One region of the Bacillus sp. T3 genome, then DNA from elsewhere that is predicted to be linked to it. Evidence: predicted binding sites of a transcription regulator. Region 1 holds the regulator's gene; the other holds the start of a gene.
The links. Region 1 encodes CtsR, which represses protease genes until heat stress. Its sites were predicted from a motif close to ATGGTCAATAAAGGTCAAACA; they were not measured.

Region 1 (9,615 bases):
AAGGTTTCCTGAGGAAGGCTCGTCCGCTCAGGGTTAGTCGGGACCTAAGCCGAGGCCGAAAGGCGTAGGCGATGGATAACAGGTTGATATTCCTGTACCACCTCATTATCGTTTGAGCAACGGGGGGACGCAGGAGGATAGGGTAAGCGCACTGCTGGATATGTGCGTGTAAGCAGTTAGGCTGGAAATGAGGCAAATCCCGTTTCCGTAAAGGCTGAGCTGTGATGCCGAGGGAAATATAGTACCGAAGTTCCTGATTCCACACTGCCAAGAAAAGCCTCTAGCGAGATAAAAGGTGCCCGTACCGCAAACCGACACAGGTAGTCGAGGAGAGAATCCTAAGGTGAGCGAGAGAACTCTCGTTAAGGAACTCGGCAAAATGACCCCGTAACTTCGGGAGAAGGGGTGCTCTTTTGGGTGTTAAAGCCTAGAAGAGCCGCAGTGAATAGGCCCAGGCGACTGTTTAGCAAAAACACAGGTCTCTGCAAAGCCGCAAGGCGAAGTATAGGGGCTGACGCCTGCCCGGTGCTGGAAGGTTAAGGGGAGAGGTTAGCGCAAGCGAAGCTTTGAACCGAAGCCCCAGTAAACGGCGGCCGTAACTATAACGGTCCTAAGGTAGCGAAATTCCTTGTCGGGTAAGTTCCGACCCGCACGAAAGGCGTAACGATCTGGGCACTGTCTCAACGAGAGACTCGGTGAAATTATAGTACCTGTGAAGATGCAGGTTACCCGCGACAGGACGGAAAGACCCCGTGGAGCTTTACTGTAGCCTGATATTGAATTTTGGTACAGCTTGTACAGGATAGGTAGGAGCCGTAGAAACCGGAGCGCCAGCTTCGGTGGAGGCATCGGTGGGATACTACCCTGGCTGTATTGAAATTCTAACCCATACCCCTGATCGGGGTAGGAGACAGTGTCAGGTGGGCAGTTTGACTGGGGCGGTCGCCTCCTAAAAAGTAACGGAGGCGCCCAAAGGTTCCCTCAGAATGGTTGGAAATCATTCGTAGAGTGTAAAGGCACAAGGGAGCTTGACTGCGAGACCTACAAGTCGAGCAGGGACGAAAGTCGGGCTTAGTGATCCGGTGGTTCCGCATGGAAGGGCCATCGCTCAACGGATAAAAGCTACCCCTGGGATAACAGGCTTATCTCCCCCAAGAGTCCACATCGACGGGGAGGTTTGGCACCTCGATGTCGGCTCATCGCATCCTGGGGCTGTAGTCGGTCCCAAGGGTTGGGCTGTTCGCCCATTAAAGCGGTACGCGAGCTGGGTTCAGAACGTCGTGAGACAGTTCGGTCCCTATCCGTCGTGGGCGCAGGAAATTTGAGAGGAGCTGTCCTTAGTACGAGAGGACCGGGATGGACGCACCGCTGGTGTACCAGTTGTCTTGCCAAAGGCATAGCTGGGTAGCTATGTGCGGACGGGATAAGTGCTGAAAGCATCTAAGCATGAAGCCCCCCTCAAGATGAGATTTCCCATAGCGCAAGCTAGTAAGATCCCTGAAAGATGATCAGGTTGATAGGTCAGAGGTGGAAGCGTGGCGACATGTGGAGCTGACTGATACTAATCGATCGAGGACTTAACCAAAAAAAGTTTTTCTTCTTCTACATTATCTAGTTTTGAGAGAATGAATTTTCTCAGTTAAATAGTCTGGTGGCGATAGCGAGAAGGTCACACCCGTTCCCATACCGAACACGGAAGTTAAGCTTCTCAGCGCCGATGGTAGTTGGGGGCTCTCCCCTGTGAGAGTAGGACGCTGCCGGGCACAAGATAGAAAACAGCCGATTTGGCTGTTTTTTTGCGTTTCAAAAATTATGAATCTGTTATGAGTGATGATATAAAATGGTTATAAACATATTAAAGGTAGTGTCTGGTAGAAAGGATGGGAAACTATGTGCTTCACCAATAAAGTAGTGATTGTAACAGGCGCCGCTAATGGTATTGGTCAAGTTATTGCATCACAGTATGCATTAAAAGGAGCAAAGGTTGTTATTGCAGATAAAAATGAACAAAAAGGTTTGTTAGTAGAAGAACGAATCAAGAAAAGTGGTGGCATCTGCATGTTTGTTAACACAGATGTAAGAAATGAGAATGAAGTAATACAACTATTTGAAAAGACAGTAGATGTCTTTGGTAGCCTACACATATTGATCAATAACGCAGGAAAAGGGGGTTCATTTAAATCCCCCTTTGAACTGTCCTTAGAAGAATGGGATGACATTATCAATACAAATTTAAGAAGTGTTTTTATTGCAGCAAAGGAAGCAGCGAAATATATGTGTCAAAACAAAAATGGCGGAACGATTATCAATATATCATCGACTCGTGCTTATATGTCGGAACCTAACTCCGAACCGTACGCCGCTTCAAAGGGAGGGATTGTGGCAATTACTCATGCATTAGCTGCATCTTTTAGCAAATATAAAATAAAAGTGAATTCAATCTCTCCAGGTGGATTGAAACAGGAGATTACTCAAAATTAAGTGAATTGGATCATCAACAGCATTTGTCTCAACGAGTAGGAAAACCTGGAGGATATTGCGAGAGCTTGTCTCTTTTTAACAAATGATGAAAATGATTTTATTAATGGAACTGATTTAATCATTGATGGTGGAATGACCAAAAAAATGATTTATATTGAATAAAGTATGAAATGAGGAGAGTAGCGCTATGATTGTGTGTGCTGCTCTTTTTTATTTTTATCTAAAATTATTAGCGAATATATTTTGTGATAAATGGGAACAAAAAGCTAAAATTTAGTTTGAGAAGTAGCAAAGTGGAAACAATAGTTTAATGGTTCAATTAATTGCAAATTTATATGTCTATCATGTATAATCAAAGTCAAATATAGTCAAAGTCAGATGATTGGGGGAGGTTTGATGAGAAATATCTCCGACATAATTGAAGATTACTTAAAGACGGTATTAGAGTTAAGTGAAGAAGAAATAGTTGAAATAAAAAGAAATGAAATTGCCGACAAATTTCAATGTGTTCCTTCCCAAATAAATTATGTTATTAACACTCGCTTTACGGTAGAACGAGGATATGTAGTTGAAAGTAAGAGAGGCGGTGGCGGATATATACGTATTATTAAAGTCCAGACAAATGATTATGTTCATTTGATCGACCACTTGATCTCACTTGTAAAGACGAATATCGCTCAAAGTAGTGCGGAGGATGTCATCTATCGCCTAGTTGAAGAGGAAATCATTACGAATAGAGAAGCAAAAATTATGTTAAGTGTTATTGACCGTTCTGTCTTATATATCGAGCTCCCGTATCGAGATGAATTGCGAGCTAGGATGCTAAAAGCGATGCTGACCACTCTTAAGTATAAATAAAGCGGCTGAAGAGGTGAAAGAATGATTTGCCCTGAATGTAATCAAAGACCAGCAACGCTCCACTTTACAAAAATAATCAATGGTGAAAAAACTGAATTTCATATCTGTGAGAAATGCGCTCAAGAAAAGGGAGAGATGTTTCTGCTAAATGGAGCGCCTGGTTTTTCAATTAATAATTTAATTGCTGGTTTATTAAACGTTGAACCAAAGTTTACGCCATCCCCACAAGAGGCATTTAAATCTCAAGAAATTATCCAATGTAATAACTGTTCAATGACATTCCCACAATTCGTCAAAGCTGGAAGATTTGGATGTGCAAATTGCTATGAGGCTTTTAAAGATCAACTAATACCTTTGTTGAAAAAGGTCCATAGTGGTAATACTGACCATCTTGGGAAAATTCCAAAAAGAATTGGTGGAAGCATTCAAGTTCGTAAACAAATTGAACAATTAAAAGAACATATAAAAGCATTAATCGCTAATGAGGAATTTGAAAAGGCTGCCCAAGTGAGAGATGAAATACGTGCTCTTGAAAGTAATATGAAACAAAGCCATGAGGGAGGTGAATAGCTTGTCATTAGAAAGATTTATTAATCAAGCTGTCAGCTCATGGATGAGTGCAGAAGGGCCGGATTCAGACATTGTTATGAGTTCACGGATTCGCTTAGCTCGAAATTTTAATGAGTTCACCTTTCCAACCTTGTTTTCTTTTGATGAAGCAAATGGAGTCATTTCTTCAATTGAGCAAATGACGCAACAACATCCTTTAACCGAACTAGGCAAGTTTGAGTTATTAAAAATGGAACAGCTTCAGCCATTACAAAAACGTGTGTTAGTTGAAAAGCATATAATCAGCCCTCATTTAGCAAACCAAGCAGTAAACGGTGCTTGCTTGTTATCTGAAAATGAAGAAATCAGTATTATGATTAACGAAGAAGACCATATTCGAATTCAATGTTTATTTCCTGGGTTGCAACTAACTGAAGCACTTTCGATTGCAAATGTCGTGGATGATTGGATTGAAGGAAATGTCAACTATGCATTTGATGAACAGTATGGTTATTTAACTAGTTGTCCAACGAATGTTGGGACTGGTTTAAGGGCGTCAGTTATGATGCATCTACCTGGACTTGTGTTAACACAGCAAATTAATCGAATTATTCCAGCTATTAATCAGTTAGGTTTAGTGGTTAGGGGAATTTATGGTGAAGGTAGTGAAGCATTAGGTAATATCTTTCAAATTTCAAACCAAATTACGCTTGGAAAATCTGAAGAAGATATCGTTGAGGACTTAATGGGCGTAGTTAAACAATTGATTTCCCAGGAAAGAAATGCTCGAGACGCATTAGTAAAAACATTAAACATAGAATTAGAAGACAGGGTATTCCGGTCACTCGGAGTATTAGAAAACAGCAGAATTTTAGAGTCTAAAGAAGCAGCAAAATGCTTATCTGATGTTAGATTAGGAATTGATATGGGATTAATAAAAAACATTCCTAAAACTATATTAAATGAATTAATGATTTTAACTCAACCAGGTTTCTTACAGCAGTATGCAGGAGGACCTCTAAGACCTAATGAGAGAGATATTCGGCGTGCTGCGTTAATAAGAGAAAGATTAAAACTAGATACAATGAAGAGTTAGGAGGAAGAGATATGATGTTTGGACGCTTTACAGAAAGAGCACAGAAGGTGTTGGCCCTAGCCCAGGAGGAAGCAATACGGTTAAGTCATAACAATATTGGTACAGAACACATTTTATTAGGACTTGTTCGAGAAGGAGAAGGGATTGCTGCTAAAGCGCTATATGCACTCGGACTAGGTGCAGAAAAGATTCAGAAAGAAGTTGAGAACCTTATCGGCCGTGGACAAGAGGCATCCCAAACGATTCACTATACTCCACGTGCTAAAAAGGTCATTGAATTATCAATGGACGAAGCTCGTAAATTAGGTCATTCCTATGTTGGAACTGAACACATTTTGCTCGGTTTAATCCGTGAGGGAGAAGGCGTTGCCGCACGTGTATTGAACAATCTAGGGGTAAGTCTTAATAAAGCACGACAGCAAGTCCTTCAATTACTTGGAAGCAATGAAGCAGGCGGTGGGCAAGGTGGTGCTGCAGCTAATGCTAATACACCAACATTAGACAGTCTTGCTAGGGATTTAACTGCAATTGCAAGAGAAGGTAGTCTTGATCCAGTAATTGGTCGAAGCAAAGAAATCCAGCGTGTTATCGAAGTCTTAAGCAGACGGACTAAAAATAATCCTGTATTAATTGGGGAACCTGGAGTAGGTAAAACGGCTATAGCTGAAGGGTTAGCCCAACAAATTGTTAACAATGAAGTACCTGAGATTCTTCGCGATAAACGAGTTATGACATTGGATATGGGTACCGTTGTAGCTGGTACAAAGTATCGTGGTGAATTTGAAGATCGTCTAAAAAAGGTAATGGATGAAATCCGTCAGGCAGGAAATATTATTTTATTTATCGATGAGCTTCATACATTAATAGGTGCAGGTGGGGCAGAGGGTGCAATCGATGCTTCTAACATCTTAAAACCTTCCTTAGCCCGTGGTGAATTACAGTGTATTGGTGCTACAACTCTTGATGAATACCGTAAATATATTGAAAAGGATGCAGCTTTAGAGCGTCGTTTCCAACCAATCCGTGTTGATGAACCAACTGCGGATGAGTCGGTTCAAATATTAAAAGGTTTAAGGGATCGCTATGAAGCGCATCATCGCGTTTCAATCTCAGATGAAGCAATCGAGGCAGCTGTTACCTTATCAGACAGATACATCCCAGATCGCTTTTTACCAGACAAGGCAATTGACTTAATTGATGAAGCAGGGTCTAAGGTTCGCCTTCGTTCTTATACAACTCCTCCTAATTTAAAAGAATTAGAGGTTAAGTTAGAAGAGGTTCGTAAGGAAAAGGATGCAGCTGTTCAAAGTCAAGAATTTGAAAAGGCTGCTTCGCTTCGAGATTCAGAGCAACGTTTGCGTGAGCAATTGGAAGAAACGAAGAAAACTTGGAAAGAAAAGCAGGGTCAAGAAAATAGTGAAGTAACGGTAGAGGACATTGCAACCGTTGTTGCGAACTGGACGGGAATTCCGGTTTCTAAATTAGCACAAACTGAAACAGATAAATTGTTACGCTTAGAAGAGATTCTACATTCCCGTGTTATCGGTCAAGAAGAGGCAGTTATTGCTGTTTCTAAAGCGGTAAGACGTGCACGAGCTGGTTTAAAGGATCCAAAACGTCCGATTGGTTCATTTATTTTCCTTGGACCTACTGGTGTAGGAAAGACAGAGCTTGCCCGTGCTTTAGCAGAAGCGATGTTTGGCGATGAGGATGCGATGATTCGGATTGATATGTCTGAGTACATGGAGAAGCATTCAACCTCAAGATTAGTAGGTTCACCTCCTGGTTATGTAGGCTATGAAGAAGGCGGCCAATTGACAGAAAAGGTTCGTAGGAAGCCTTATTCTGTTATCCTACTAGATGAAATTGAAAAAGCGCATCCAGACGTTTTTAATATTTTATTACAGGTGCTTGAGGATGGTCGTTTAACTGATTCAAAGGGGCGTACGGTGGATTTCCGTAATACGATCTTAATCATGACATCCAATGTTGGAGCTCAGGCTTTAAAGCGTAATAAATATGTTGGTTTTAATATCCAGGATGGAGCTCAAGACTATAAAGATATGAAAGGGAAAGTGATGGAGGAATTGAAAAAAGCGTTCCGTCCAGAATTCCTGAACAGAATTGATGAGATTATCGTATTCCATGCTCTTGAGAGACTACATTTGAAACAAATCGTGACATTACTTGCGGATCAATTAGTGAAACGATTAAAAGAACAGCATATCGAGTTAGAACTAACTGAGGCGGCAAAAGATAAAATATCCGATGAGGGGTATGATCCAGAATACGGAGCTCGACCTTTACGTCGCGCAATTCAAAAGCATATCGAGGATCGATTATCAGAAGAGTTATTAAAAGGTACAGTATTAACGGGACAAAATATCGTTATCGATGTGGAGAATGGTGAACTTATAGTTAGAACAGGACAACCTGCCGGAATACCAAAGCCTTAATTTTGAGGACCAGAAGGGGGTCACGGATTATTTCGTGGTCTCCTTTTTTCATCTCCAACAATAAAAGGGTCGTTTTGTAATAGGAATGTATCGTAAGTGTAATTGGGAAGCTGTTTCGATTTCCGTTATAATAGTGGTAAGAAGTTTTTTGAAGGGACGATACTATGGCTAAAAGAAAGACTAAATTTATGTGCCAGGAGTGTGGGTACGAATCACCAAAGTGGATGGGAAAATGTCCTGGATGTGGAAGCTGGAATAAGATGGTTGAAGAAGTTGAAGTCGTTGGAGCTGGAAAAAGGGGGCGTTCACACACTCTCAAGGTTTAGCTGGAAACTCCAAGCCAACACCGATTACTTCAATTGAAACAGGTAATGAAGTGAGAATTGAGACAAACTTGAAAGAGTTGAACCGTGTTTTAGGTGGAGGAATTGTTCAGGGGTCATTAGTTCTGATTGGTGGAGACCCAGGGATTGGGAAATCCACTTTGCTATTACAAGTTTCCTCACAGCTGGCCACAAAAGGTCATTCCGTGTTATATATTTCAGGTGAAGAATCGCTTCGGCAAACAAAATTGCGTTCAGAACGGCTTGGAATTTCTTCAGAACATTTATTAGTCTATTCCGAAACAAACTTAGATGAAATTGGCAGAACAATAGATAGCATAGCGCCAAGCTTTGTTGTCATAGACTCAATTCAAACGGTATTTCATCCAGATGTGACTTCTGCACCGGGTAGCGTTTCACAGGTGCGTGAATGTACTGCAGAACTGATGAGAATAGGGAAAACAAAAGGAATAGCTGTGTTTATCGTGGGACATGTAACAAAGGAAGGTTCGATTGCAGGTCCAAGGTTGCTTGAGCATATGGTGGATACGGTTCTTTATTTTGAAGGAGAACGTCACCATACGTATCGGATTTTACGTGCCGTTAAAAATCGGTTTGGATCGACGAATGAAATGGGTATTTTTGAAATGAAGGAAATGGGATTAGAAGAGGTTGAAAATCCATCCGAAATCTTTTTAGAGGAACGATCACAAGGAGCAGCAGGATCGACTGTGGTCGCTTCGATGGAAGGAACAAGGCCTGTTCTAGTCGAGGTCCAAGCATTAATTTCACCTTCCAGTTTTGGAAATCCGAGGAGAATGGCTACTGGAATTGATCATAATCGTGTTTCACTGTTAATGGCGGTCTTAGATAAAAGAGTCGGAATGCTTTTACAGAACCAGGATGCCTATTTAAAGGTTGCGGGTGGGGTTAAGCTAGATGAGCCAGCTATTGATTTAGCGATTGCTGTTAGTATTGCCTCCAGTTTTCGCGATACTCCAACAAGAGCAACAGATTGTATTATTGGAGAAGTAGGCTTAACCGGAGAGGTAAGGCGGGTTTCAAGAATTGAGCAACGAGTGCAAGAAGCGGCAAAACTAGGGTTTGAGCGAGTAATCGTACCTGAAAATAATCTAGGAGGCTGGAAAGCTCCGAAAGGAATTGAATTAATAGGTGTATCCTCGGTCCAGCAAGCTCTTTATGTAACACTCGGAAGGTAGTTCCTATATAACGCATGGAGAAATGGGTTAGTTTTGGACTTAATATATAATATATAGTTGAAGATAGGATACTATTGTGCTAGAATAATTCATTTATTTGACACCCTATTTTTACCATGCTAACCTAAACTGAGGGATTTGCATGTCCTGATCATTAGTGATTTTATGAAACTTTTTTATACTATTTATCGTATAAATTATAGTATTGTCTCTTTATATCGCGCCTTTCTTAAAAAACTATGTAAATGAGGTTTCAATTTTACCAATTTGTTTATAATGAATAGATAGGAGGTGAAGGAATGTTAAAACGTATTATTCAAGCTTGTTTTTTAATTATCGGGGGGACATTTGGTATTTTTTTGATCCCTGATTTATTAAAGGTAGTAAATTTTGACAACATTCCTCTAATCAATAATCCATATGTATCCGCTATTTCAGGTGCACTTATTTTTTATCTTATTACTTTTTGGGCAGTTGATTATTTTACTAATTTTATGAAATGGGTAGAGGAATCTCTTGTCAAGGCTCCGATAACGGATATCATTTTTGGAAGTGTAGGGTTAGTTTTTGGTTTAATTGTAGCTTTTTTAATCGGTTTTGCCTTAAATGCTATTCAAGTTCCGATTATTAAT
Region 2 (9,615 bases), 950 kb from region 1:
ATCGGTCGGTAAACCCACCATCGTAAAAATGACATTAGCTGTTTGAGCAAGTTCTTTTGGTGTTTGCGCCCACGTTGCTCCTCGTTCAAGTAATTCATTTGCTTTTTCTTTCGTCCTTGTATAAACCACTACCGGGAAACCTGCGGCTAATAAATGCCCGGCAATACTTTTTCCCATTACTCCTGTACCTATGAAACCTACTACGGTGTTAGTTTGCTGAACCATGCATTACATTCCCCTCTCATCTCTTATATTCCTATTTTAACAGTTTCACACTTATTGTGACCATTTAGAATCGTTAGTTCAGGAATTTTGATGAATCCCTAACTATTTTTCTAAGCTGAACACCGTTCATGATCAGTATTTATAGCTGTGTTGAAAAATTGGTTAGCAACGCTCGTGCTAGCACATGTTCATCATTGAAAACTTCAACTGTGATTGCTTTGTCATTCACAATCATTTTTTGAATTTCAAAGGGATGCAAGTCTTTTTTTAAGGCTACGGGCGCCATGTTAATAAATTGTTGACCCTCTTCGTTTGCTTCTAAATACTCGCCAGAATAAACAATGTCCTGACCGTAAATGATTTCACTTGTCCCCAACGCCTCAGCCAGGTCTTGATTATGTATGGTTACCTTTACTTTATAGAGCTCTTCTTTTGTTAGCATCGAGTCATTGATTTTAAATCGAAATTGGAGCTCATTATTTTTGGTAAGGACAGCCTCCGCGTATTTGTTGGCAATTAATTGTTCTGTTAAAGGGCTGCACCCTACAAGCGTTAACAGTATAAATCCTACTAAAAAAATCCTGGTTAACCTTTTCCTGTTCATGCTATCTCCTCCTTTATATTCCTACGATTGCCTTTTATATAGGGACATAATCACATTTTCGAAAAAAAGGATTCAATTTTGCTGTTTGAATGACGCCGTTCTTTAACTCAAAAAAAGAAGCCGTCCCTTAAAAAAGGAACGACTTCTTCTTTACATTATGTTTTACTTTGTTGCAGCTTCAATTGCTGCAACAACTTCTTCTGTTGTGCTCATGTTAAGAACTTCAGAAGCTAATTTTTCCATATCGGATTTGTTTAGGCGCTTGATCAATGAACGAGCCTTTAAAATAGATGTAGCGCTCATTGAGAATTCATCTAAGCCAAGACCTAGTAATACAGGAATAGCCGTTTCGTCTCCAGCCATTTCGCCACACATTCCAGTCCATTTGCCTTCTTTGTGTGCAGCATCGATTACCATTTTTACTAAACGGAGAATCGATGGACTATACGGTTGATATAAATATGCAACGCGTTCGTTCATACGGTCTGCAGCCATCGTGTATTGGATTAAATCGTTTGTTCCAATACTGAAGAAGTCTACTTCTTTAGCGAAAAGATCTGCAAGGACAGCTGTTGATGGAATCTCAACCATGATTCCGACTTCAATCTTGTCAGATACAGCGATTCCTTCAGTAACTAATTTTTGCTTCTCCTCTTCAAGAACAGCCTTCGCTTGACGGAACTCATCAATTGTCGCAATCATCGGGAACATGATTTTAAGATTCCCTGCAGTACTTGCACGAAGTAATGCTCTTAATTGGGTACGGAACATTCCTTGCTCCTCTAGGCATAAACGAATAGCACGGAAGCCAAGGAACGGATTCATTTCTTTTGGTAAATGTAAGTATGGAAGTTCTTTGTCGCCACCAATATCAAGGGTACGAACAACTACTGGTTTCCCACTCATACCTTCTAAAACAGCCTTATAAGCAGTGTATTGCTCTTCTTCAGTTGGAAGAGTGTCACGACCCATGTATAGGAATTCTGTACGATATAGACCGACAGCTTCCCCACCATTATTAACGACGCCAACTAAATCATTCGGTGTACCGATATTAGCTGCTAATTCAACATGGTGACCATCAGCTGAAAGAGTTTGTTCATTAACAAGCTTTGCCCACTCTGCTTTTTGTGCTTCAAAATCAGCATGCTTTTGCTCATACTGCTTAACAAGCTCCTCAGATGGGTTAATGTGTACCTCGCCACCAAGACCATCAACAATGACAAGATCGCCATTTTTGATTGATTCAGTTGCTGATTTTGTTCCAACTACTGCAGGAATTTCCATTGAGCGAGCCATAATCGCTGAATGAGAAGTTCTTCCCCCAATATCCGTTGTAAACCCTTTAACATAGTTACGATTTAACTGCGCAGTATCTGATGGTGTTAAATCCTCAGCTACAATGATTACTTCTTCAGAAATCATGCTTGGATTAACAAGTTGAACACCTAAAAGGTGAGCGAGTACACGCTTTGTAACGTCACGAATATCTGCTGCACGCTCTTTCATGTACTCATTATCCATTTGCTCAAACATCATGATGAACATATCAGCTGTATTTTTTAATGCTGCTTCAGCATTCATTTTTTCAGCTTTAATACTGTCTTCAATTGGACCTACAAGTTCAGGGTCACTTAATACAAGTAAATGCGCCTCGAAAATCGCTGCTTTATCGGCACCTAACTCACGATGAGCACGCTCACGAATTTGCTCTAGCTCTCCCTTTGCTTTCGCCAATGCAGCACGGAAGCGCTCTACTTCTTGTTCAACGTTTTCAATATTAGTCTGTACAAATGAAAGGTCAGGCTCCACTAAACGATAAGCTTTTGCTATTGCAATCCCACTTGACGCCGCAATTCCCATTAATACATTCATTATTGTGCTAGACCTTCTTTTTTAAGTGTGTCTTCTAAGCCTTGTAGTGCATCTTGCTCATCGCTACCATCGATGATGATTTTGAATTCTGCACCTTGACCGATACCAAGAGACATTACACCCATAATGGACTTAAGGTTTACCTTTTTCTCTTTGTATTCTAATTGAATATCTGAATTAAATTTGCTCGCAGCTTGTACTAAAAGTGTTGCTGGACGAGCATGAATTCCTGTTTCTGCAATTACCTTATATTGTTTTTCAACCATTGTTATCCTACTCCTTTTCTAATGTAAAAATTTAGTGGATTTGATTGTTTAAAGGAAATGCGTTCAACTTTTCACAAAAACATTCATTTCATTAAGGTAACAAAACATTCTATCCTAAAAAAATAAAGCAGTTGGGATATCAATAACTTGGCTTATTTTTTCCAAACGTTTTGTTATTCATGTATTGTCTATACAACATGTAAAGAAATGAATACTTTGATGCTTTAACCGCACACATTCCTTACAAAAGAATAGCATCATTGTATATATTTTCACAATAAAAAAATCTGTTTTTTATTGAAAATTCAATTTTCAATCTATAATCCGCTTTCATTCCTAGGTATTATTTTACAAAAATTCCAAAAAATAAAAAAGTGTTATGATAAAATAACACTTTTTCCCTGTTTTTCTATTTTATTCAATTAAATGGAAACTGCAATTAATTTTTCATGAAGATTTAAAAGCTCGTCCAGCTCCTTGCTTCTTTTTATTGTTTCATAGCTTAACAACCCAGTTTTAGTTGCCTCTAATATCATTTCAATTCGTTTGCTTTCAATTAAATATAAGAGCTCCTCACGAGTTTCAAACATCTTCATATTTGTCACCTCATAAGATTTTGGTTATATTTTACCACTTATTTATCAAAAATAATAGGCATTTTGTCATACTAGTCTAAATATTTCGGCAAACATTAAATTGAATTGCATATAGTAAATTATAGCTAAAAACAATTGTATCTAACTTCTCTGTTCATCCATATACTGATATACAACATCTCCACCTCTTAGGGCTGTACCGCGGAAGTGCTTAAAATCCTCACGTTTTACTAAGATCATTCGTACTGTCAAAAAATCAGCCTTGTTTACAAAATATTCATTTAGCTCTTTGTTTTTTAGTTTTTCAAACATATCCTGAATTGTTTGCTCATTCATTGTTTATCATCACCTGCTAAACATTTGTAATCTATTATATTAATACTGATGCATTATTAATAAGCTTAATTAAAGCGAACAAGAAAGTCCATTATTTATATTATTTCCATATTCGAAGAATATTTACATTACATAGAAAAATGTTGAAACATAGCAATCGTGAAAAAACATTGTCGAATTTCTAAATTTCACCAAAAAATATTCTGAAAAATCCTTGAAAATCATTTACGAATGGGAAAAAGTAGTGCAAACTGTTAAGTAACATAAATTTATAGGCAAGGGAGAGAGGTAATTTGAAAAGAGCAAAAGTTGGTAACGTGATTGAATTTAGAGAAGGCTTACAAGGTATCGTTGAAAAAGTTAATGAAAATTCAGTAATCGTCGATTTAACATATATGGATAATTATCGTGACCTCGAACTTGATCAAAGAACAGTTGTTAACCATAAAAACTATAGAATCATTAAAGATGCCGCCATATAAGCAGATTTCTCTGCTTCATATGGCGGTTTTATATTTTCTGTACATCGATTAACCTGGTCCAGTGCATGCACTGAACCCAACCACAAATTTTATTCCATTTATTCCAACAGTTACGAAGAAAACTAAAAAACGGGCAAAAAAAAACTACAAAAAAACTTTGTATTTTGGTACCCTAATAGAGCGAACGGTAAAGGTGCATAATTACATTATATTCTGTAAAAACATAGGTTATTTAGAAAGGAGGAGAAGGATGATCAAATCTGCTCTTGATCTTCGATTCATTAGTGGATTCCTACTAGCACATATACTCATGTATTTTACCTTCTCTGATAAGGATGTTTTTTGGTACTTTTTCACCGCTACCATGCTCCTATTAATTTGCTTTGTTGTTGCAAAAGATAAATTAGATGACAAATTGTCTGTCTTTCGATATTTAATGATTGGAATCCTCTCAGGCTTGCTTCTATTTTTTCTATTTTGGATTGGGAATCAGCTAATTGAGTTTTTTGGAATTCCAGTAAAAAGACAAATTACAATCCTATATAGGCGGTTTGGACCTGATTTATTTTGGCATTACCTAGCCCTAATATTAGTGGTTGTACCTGGTGAGGAAATTTTTTGGCGCGGCTTCATTCAAAAACGACTACTTACATACACATCGAACGGGATCAGCATCGTTGTATCGACGCTGATGTATGCATCCGTACACCTTTATTCTGGACAATTTATGCTTCCGTTTTCTGCATTTATTGCCGGGTTACTTTGGTCTTGGCTGTATGCATGGAGAAGAAGTATCCCGCTTGTGATTGTATCTCATTTAATTTACGACCTATTGTTATTTTATATAATGCCTTTTCGCTAAGCAGACTTTTGAAAAAGTCTGCTTTTTCTGTTATATGCCAAAATCCCCTTTATTCCTTTAAAGGCTTCATCCATAACAAAATAATAAAGACAAGACTAAAGTAACCAAATAGGGGGTATAAGTAGGAAAGTAGCTCACCATACTCTACTAAACTAATAAAATACGTGCTAATAAAAATACAGCAAATAATCGCAATACTTGGCAGGGAAAGATAATTTCGGAGTTGACGTTCTAGACCAAAAACATTGCCAATTACCGATGTGAAAATTTCCCCATAAATAATGAAAACGTAAATCCAGTACAGTCCTGAAGCAATATTTTTCACAATAATCGCCATTGGTACCTCATAGGTTTCTACCTGTGGAAGCATAATCAAAACGAAGTGACCGCATAATAAGATTAATGTTAAAGCAATCCCCCCGAGCATCCCTCCCCACTTGACCGTATCATCATCTTGAATTTCAGTTGCAACTGGGACTAAAACAGCTTGGGCAAGAAATAAATTAAAGGCTGCATAAGAAAATGGTGTAACAACAGCTTTCCACCCATCAGCTATGTGTGGGATGTACATTAACTGTTCAGTGAACTGTGGAAGCTGAACCGATTTGAACATTAAAAAAATACTAAATGATATCATCAATGGTACAACAAATATATTCACAACGAATAGCCCTCTCATACCAATTAAAAGGACGAGAATGGACAAGCAAATCGTTACAATCAGGCCAACTGTTTTCGGCAAATTTAATTGTTCTTGGAAAACCGCCCCTGCCCCTGAAAGCATAACAGCACAGACTCCGAGAAGCATTAGCAGAGTCATTATATTTATTAGTCTCCCAAAAAAATGACCAAATAAATATTCATTAAACTCCTGATAAGAATGAGCCCCGACTTTAGCCGATAACCTTAATAACTTGGAGCCGAGGAAAATTAATAATAATCCACTGATTAGGATCCCAATAAATCCGAAAAAACCAAATCGAGAAAAGAATTCAAGTATTTCTTTACCTGTGGCAAATCCTGCACCTACCACTGTACCGACATAAACTGCTGCAATTTGAAAGGCTGCACTCCATTTTGACTTCAACTCATTCTCCCCCTCTTATCCATTTATATGAAAAGAAGGACAAACAATGACGAGCTTTAATAAGATTGCCAAGGAAAAATTTTGACTGTGTTAAAGAATGATGTTGATTTGAGTAATCTGTTGATTGGAGTGGAAGGTGCGAGACTCCCCGCGGAAAGGGAGCACCTTCAGCGGAAAATCAACCACCATAATTTTAGAAACAAAATACTTGAAAGTCAGAAAAGGTCAAAGTATAATAAAGTCACAAAAGGTCAAAGTTAGTCAAAATCAAACATTTTTTTAGGAGGTTATGCATAATGCTTTGCTACAAATGTCAATCCAACGAAGCAAACATTCAAATGAACATTACAGTCAATGGTCAGAAAAAGCATTTCCTCTTTTGTGAGGAATGCTTTACAAAGGAACGTGAAAAGATTGGGAATCCTTTTGTAAATGGAATGAATGGGTTTAACCACCTCCCATTAGAGGATTTTCTGCAAGGCTTTTCCGGAAATCATTCAGAGCCACCCAGTATTCAACAACCAAATAAAGATAGTAGGCAAAATAATGGCGAAGGCTTTATTGATCAGTTCGGCCGCAATCTAACTCAATTTGCAAAGGCTGGTTTGATTGACCCTGTAATTGGTCGCGATCAAGAAGTCGCCCGCATTATGGAAATTTTAAATAGAAGAAATAAAAACAACCCGGTGTTAATTGGTGAACCAGGTGTTGGTAAAACCGCAATTGCGGAAGGCCTTGCTTTAAAGATTGCGGAAGGCAAAGTCCCAGCGAAACTGCTAGGTAAAGAGGTTTACTTACTTGATGTAGCCTCACTTGTTTCCAATACTGGTATCCGTGGACAATTTGAAGAACGGATGAAAAAGCTAATCAGTGACTTGCAGCAACGAAAGAATATCATTCTCTTTATTGATGAAATTCATCTTTTAGTCGGGGCTGGTTCTGCGGAGGGCTCCATGGATGCAGGAAATATCCTTAAGCCAGCTTTAGCTCGTGGCGAACTCCAAGTCGTTGGAGCAACAACGTTAAAAGAGTACCGTAAAATTGAAAAAGACCCAGCATTAGAACGACGCTTCCAACCTGTATTAGTGTCTGAACCATCATTAGAAAAAGCAGTGGAAATCTTAAAGGGGATTCAAGGAAAATACGAGCAGTATCACAACGTTTCTTATACAGATGAGGCAATTGAAGCTTGTGTAACACTCTCTCATCGCTACATTCAAGACCGATTCCTTCCAGATAAGGCGATTGACTTAATGGATGAAGCAGGATCCATTTTAAACCTAAATTCCGATACTATACCTGATACAACCCAAATCCATCAACGCCTTAAGGATATTAGCAAGGAAAAAGAAATTGCCTTAAAAAAGGAACAATATGAACAAGCAGCTAAGCTTCGTGATGAAGAAGCAAACCTTGAAAAGCAATTGACTCAAACAGAAAATAGCAACCATGAACATTCGGTCGTGAATGTACAGCAGATTCAAGCAATTGTTGAGAAGAAAACTGGAATTCCTGTAGGAAAGCTACAGGAGACTGAGCAAAGTAAGATGAAGCATTTAGAGGAAAATCTTTCAAGCAAAGTGATTGGCCAAGAGGAAGCCGTGAAAAAAGTAGCCAAAGCGATTCGTCGAAGCCGTGCTGGTCTGAAACCAAAGCACCGTCCAATCGGCTCTTTCCTATTTGTTGGACCAACTGGAGTCGGTAAGACCGAGTTAACGAAAACATTGGCACAGGAGTTGTTTGGTTCAAAAGATGCGATGATACGGCTTGATATGAGCGAATACATGGAAAAGCATAGCGTATCTAAGATCATCGGTTCTCCTCCAGGTTATGTTGGTCATGAAGAAGCAGGACAACTCACAGAGAAGGTTCGTCGCAATCCATACAGTATTATTCTATTGGATGAAATTGAAAAAGCTCATCCAGATGTACAGCATATGTTCCTGCAAATCCTTGAGGATGGTAGATTAACAGATAGCCAAGGACGAACAGTCAGCTTTAAGGATTCTGTTATTATTATGACTAGCAATGCAGGTATTGGCCATAAAACGATTGAGGTCGGCTTTGGAAAGAGCACAGCCATTACAGAATCAAGCATTCTTGATTCATTAGGCTCCTTCTTCAAACCAGAATTCTTAAATCGTTTTGACAGCATTATCGAATTTAGATCATTAAACAAAGATCAATTACTAAACATTGTTGATTTAATGCTTGATGAATTACAGCAAGTTATGAGTGAACAAAACTTGAATTTAACGGTTACATCTGAAGTGAAAAATAAGCTTGTTGAACTTGGCTATCACCCTGCTTTCGGGGCTCGACCACTTCGTCGTGTAATCCAAGAACAATTAGAAGACAAAATCACCGACTTAATTTTAGATGAAACACATGCAGAAAATCTAATTGCCTTAGTCGAAGGTCAGGATATCATTGTAAGATCAAATTAAATTACAAGAGGACCATCGATGGGGAAATATTCCCTTCGATGGTCCTCTTTTGTTTCTTTCATTATAGCTTGTTGTCGTCGACTGACTGGAGCCATTCGTCAATTTCATCAATAACCGATTGGACACAACCATCCTCAAATGGTGAAACCAAATTCGCTTCTGCTACTAACTCAGTAAAGGATTTGCTTCCCCCAAGCTTACAAATCTTTAGGTAGTCCGCCCACGCATCGTCCCAATTATGTCTTGACCGCTTCCAAAATTGGAAGGCACAAATTTGCGCTAGCGTATAATCTATATAATAGAATGGAGAATTATAAATATGAGCCTGCTTCTGCCAAAATCCTCCGTTTTCCAAATAACTCAGTCCATCATAGTCTTTATGAGGTAGATATTTCTTTTCTATTACTCGCCATGCCTGGTTTCGTTCTTTAGGTGAGACATTCGGATTTTCATATACCCACTCTTGAAATTCATCAACCGCGACTCCATAGGGGAGAAACAACAATGCACCACTCAAATGGGCAAAATGATATTTCTCCGTATCCTCCTTAAAGAATATGTCCATCCATGGCCAAGTAAAAAACTCCATACTCATCGAATGAATTTCACATGCTTCATAGGTTGGCCAGTAATATTCTGGGATATCAAATTGTCTGCTTAAATACACTTGAAAAGCATGACCTGCCTCGTGTGTTAGCACATCAATATCACCTGACGTGCCATTAAAGTTAGAAAAAATAAACGGCGCCTTATAGTTTTCAATAAAAGTACAATATCCCCCACCGGCTTTGCCTGTTTTTGCAACGAGGTCCATCAAATGGGATTCAGTCATGAA

Region 2: RGF10_RS18990 (ATP-dependent Clp protease ATP-binding subunit) is a predicted target of CtsR. The motif match lies at 6,545-6,565, and genes of this name have one in related genera.

The regions. Positions count from the first base shown of each region.
Region 1 is NZ_CP137761.1:58,691-68,305, reverse strand. It holds rRNA gene RGF10_RS00410 (23S ribosomal RNA) at 1-1,585, shown strand, start outside; rRNA gene rrf (5S ribosomal RNA) at 1,648-1,763, shown strand; partial or broken gene RGF10_RS00400 (SDR family oxidoreductase) at 1,891-2,643, shown strand; gene RGF10_RS00395 (CtsR family transcriptional regulator) at 2,878-3,339, shown strand; gene RGF10_RS00390 (protein-arginine kinase activator protein McsA) at 3,361-3,909, shown strand; gene RGF10_RS00385 (protein-arginine kinase McsB) at 3,911-4,984, shown strand; gene clpC (ATP-dependent protease ATP-binding subunit ClpC) at 4,996-7,440, shown strand; partial or broken gene radA (DNA repair protein RadA) at 7,605-8,983, shown strand; partial or broken gene RGF10_RS00370 (PIN/TRAM domain-containing protein) at 9,283-9,615, shown strand, end outside.
Region 2 is NZ_CP137761.1:3,707,145-3,716,759, forward strand. It holds partial or broken gene RGF10_RS18945 (NAD(P)-dependent oxidoreductase) at 1-225, opposite strand, end outside; gene RGF10_RS18950 (hypothetical protein) at 365-829, opposite strand; gene ptsP (phosphoenolpyruvate--protein phosphotransferase) at 992-2,704, opposite strand; gene RGF10_RS18960 (phosphocarrier protein HPr) at 2,704-2,970, opposite strand; gene RGF10_RS18965 (aspartyl-phosphate phosphatase Spo0E family protein) at 3,393-3,566, opposite strand; gene RGF10_RS18970 (hypothetical protein) at 3,708-3,902, opposite strand; gene RGF10_RS18975 (YkvS family protein) at 4,196-4,384, shown strand; gene RGF10_RS18980 (CPBP family intramembrane glutamic endopeptidase) at 4,635-5,246, shown strand; gene RGF10_RS18985 (YkvI family membrane protein) at 5,296-6,333, opposite strand; gene RGF10_RS18990 (ATP-dependent Clp protease ATP-binding subunit) at 6,630-8,780, shown strand; gene RGF10_RS18995 (M3 family oligoendopeptidase) at 8,842-9,615, opposite strand, start outside.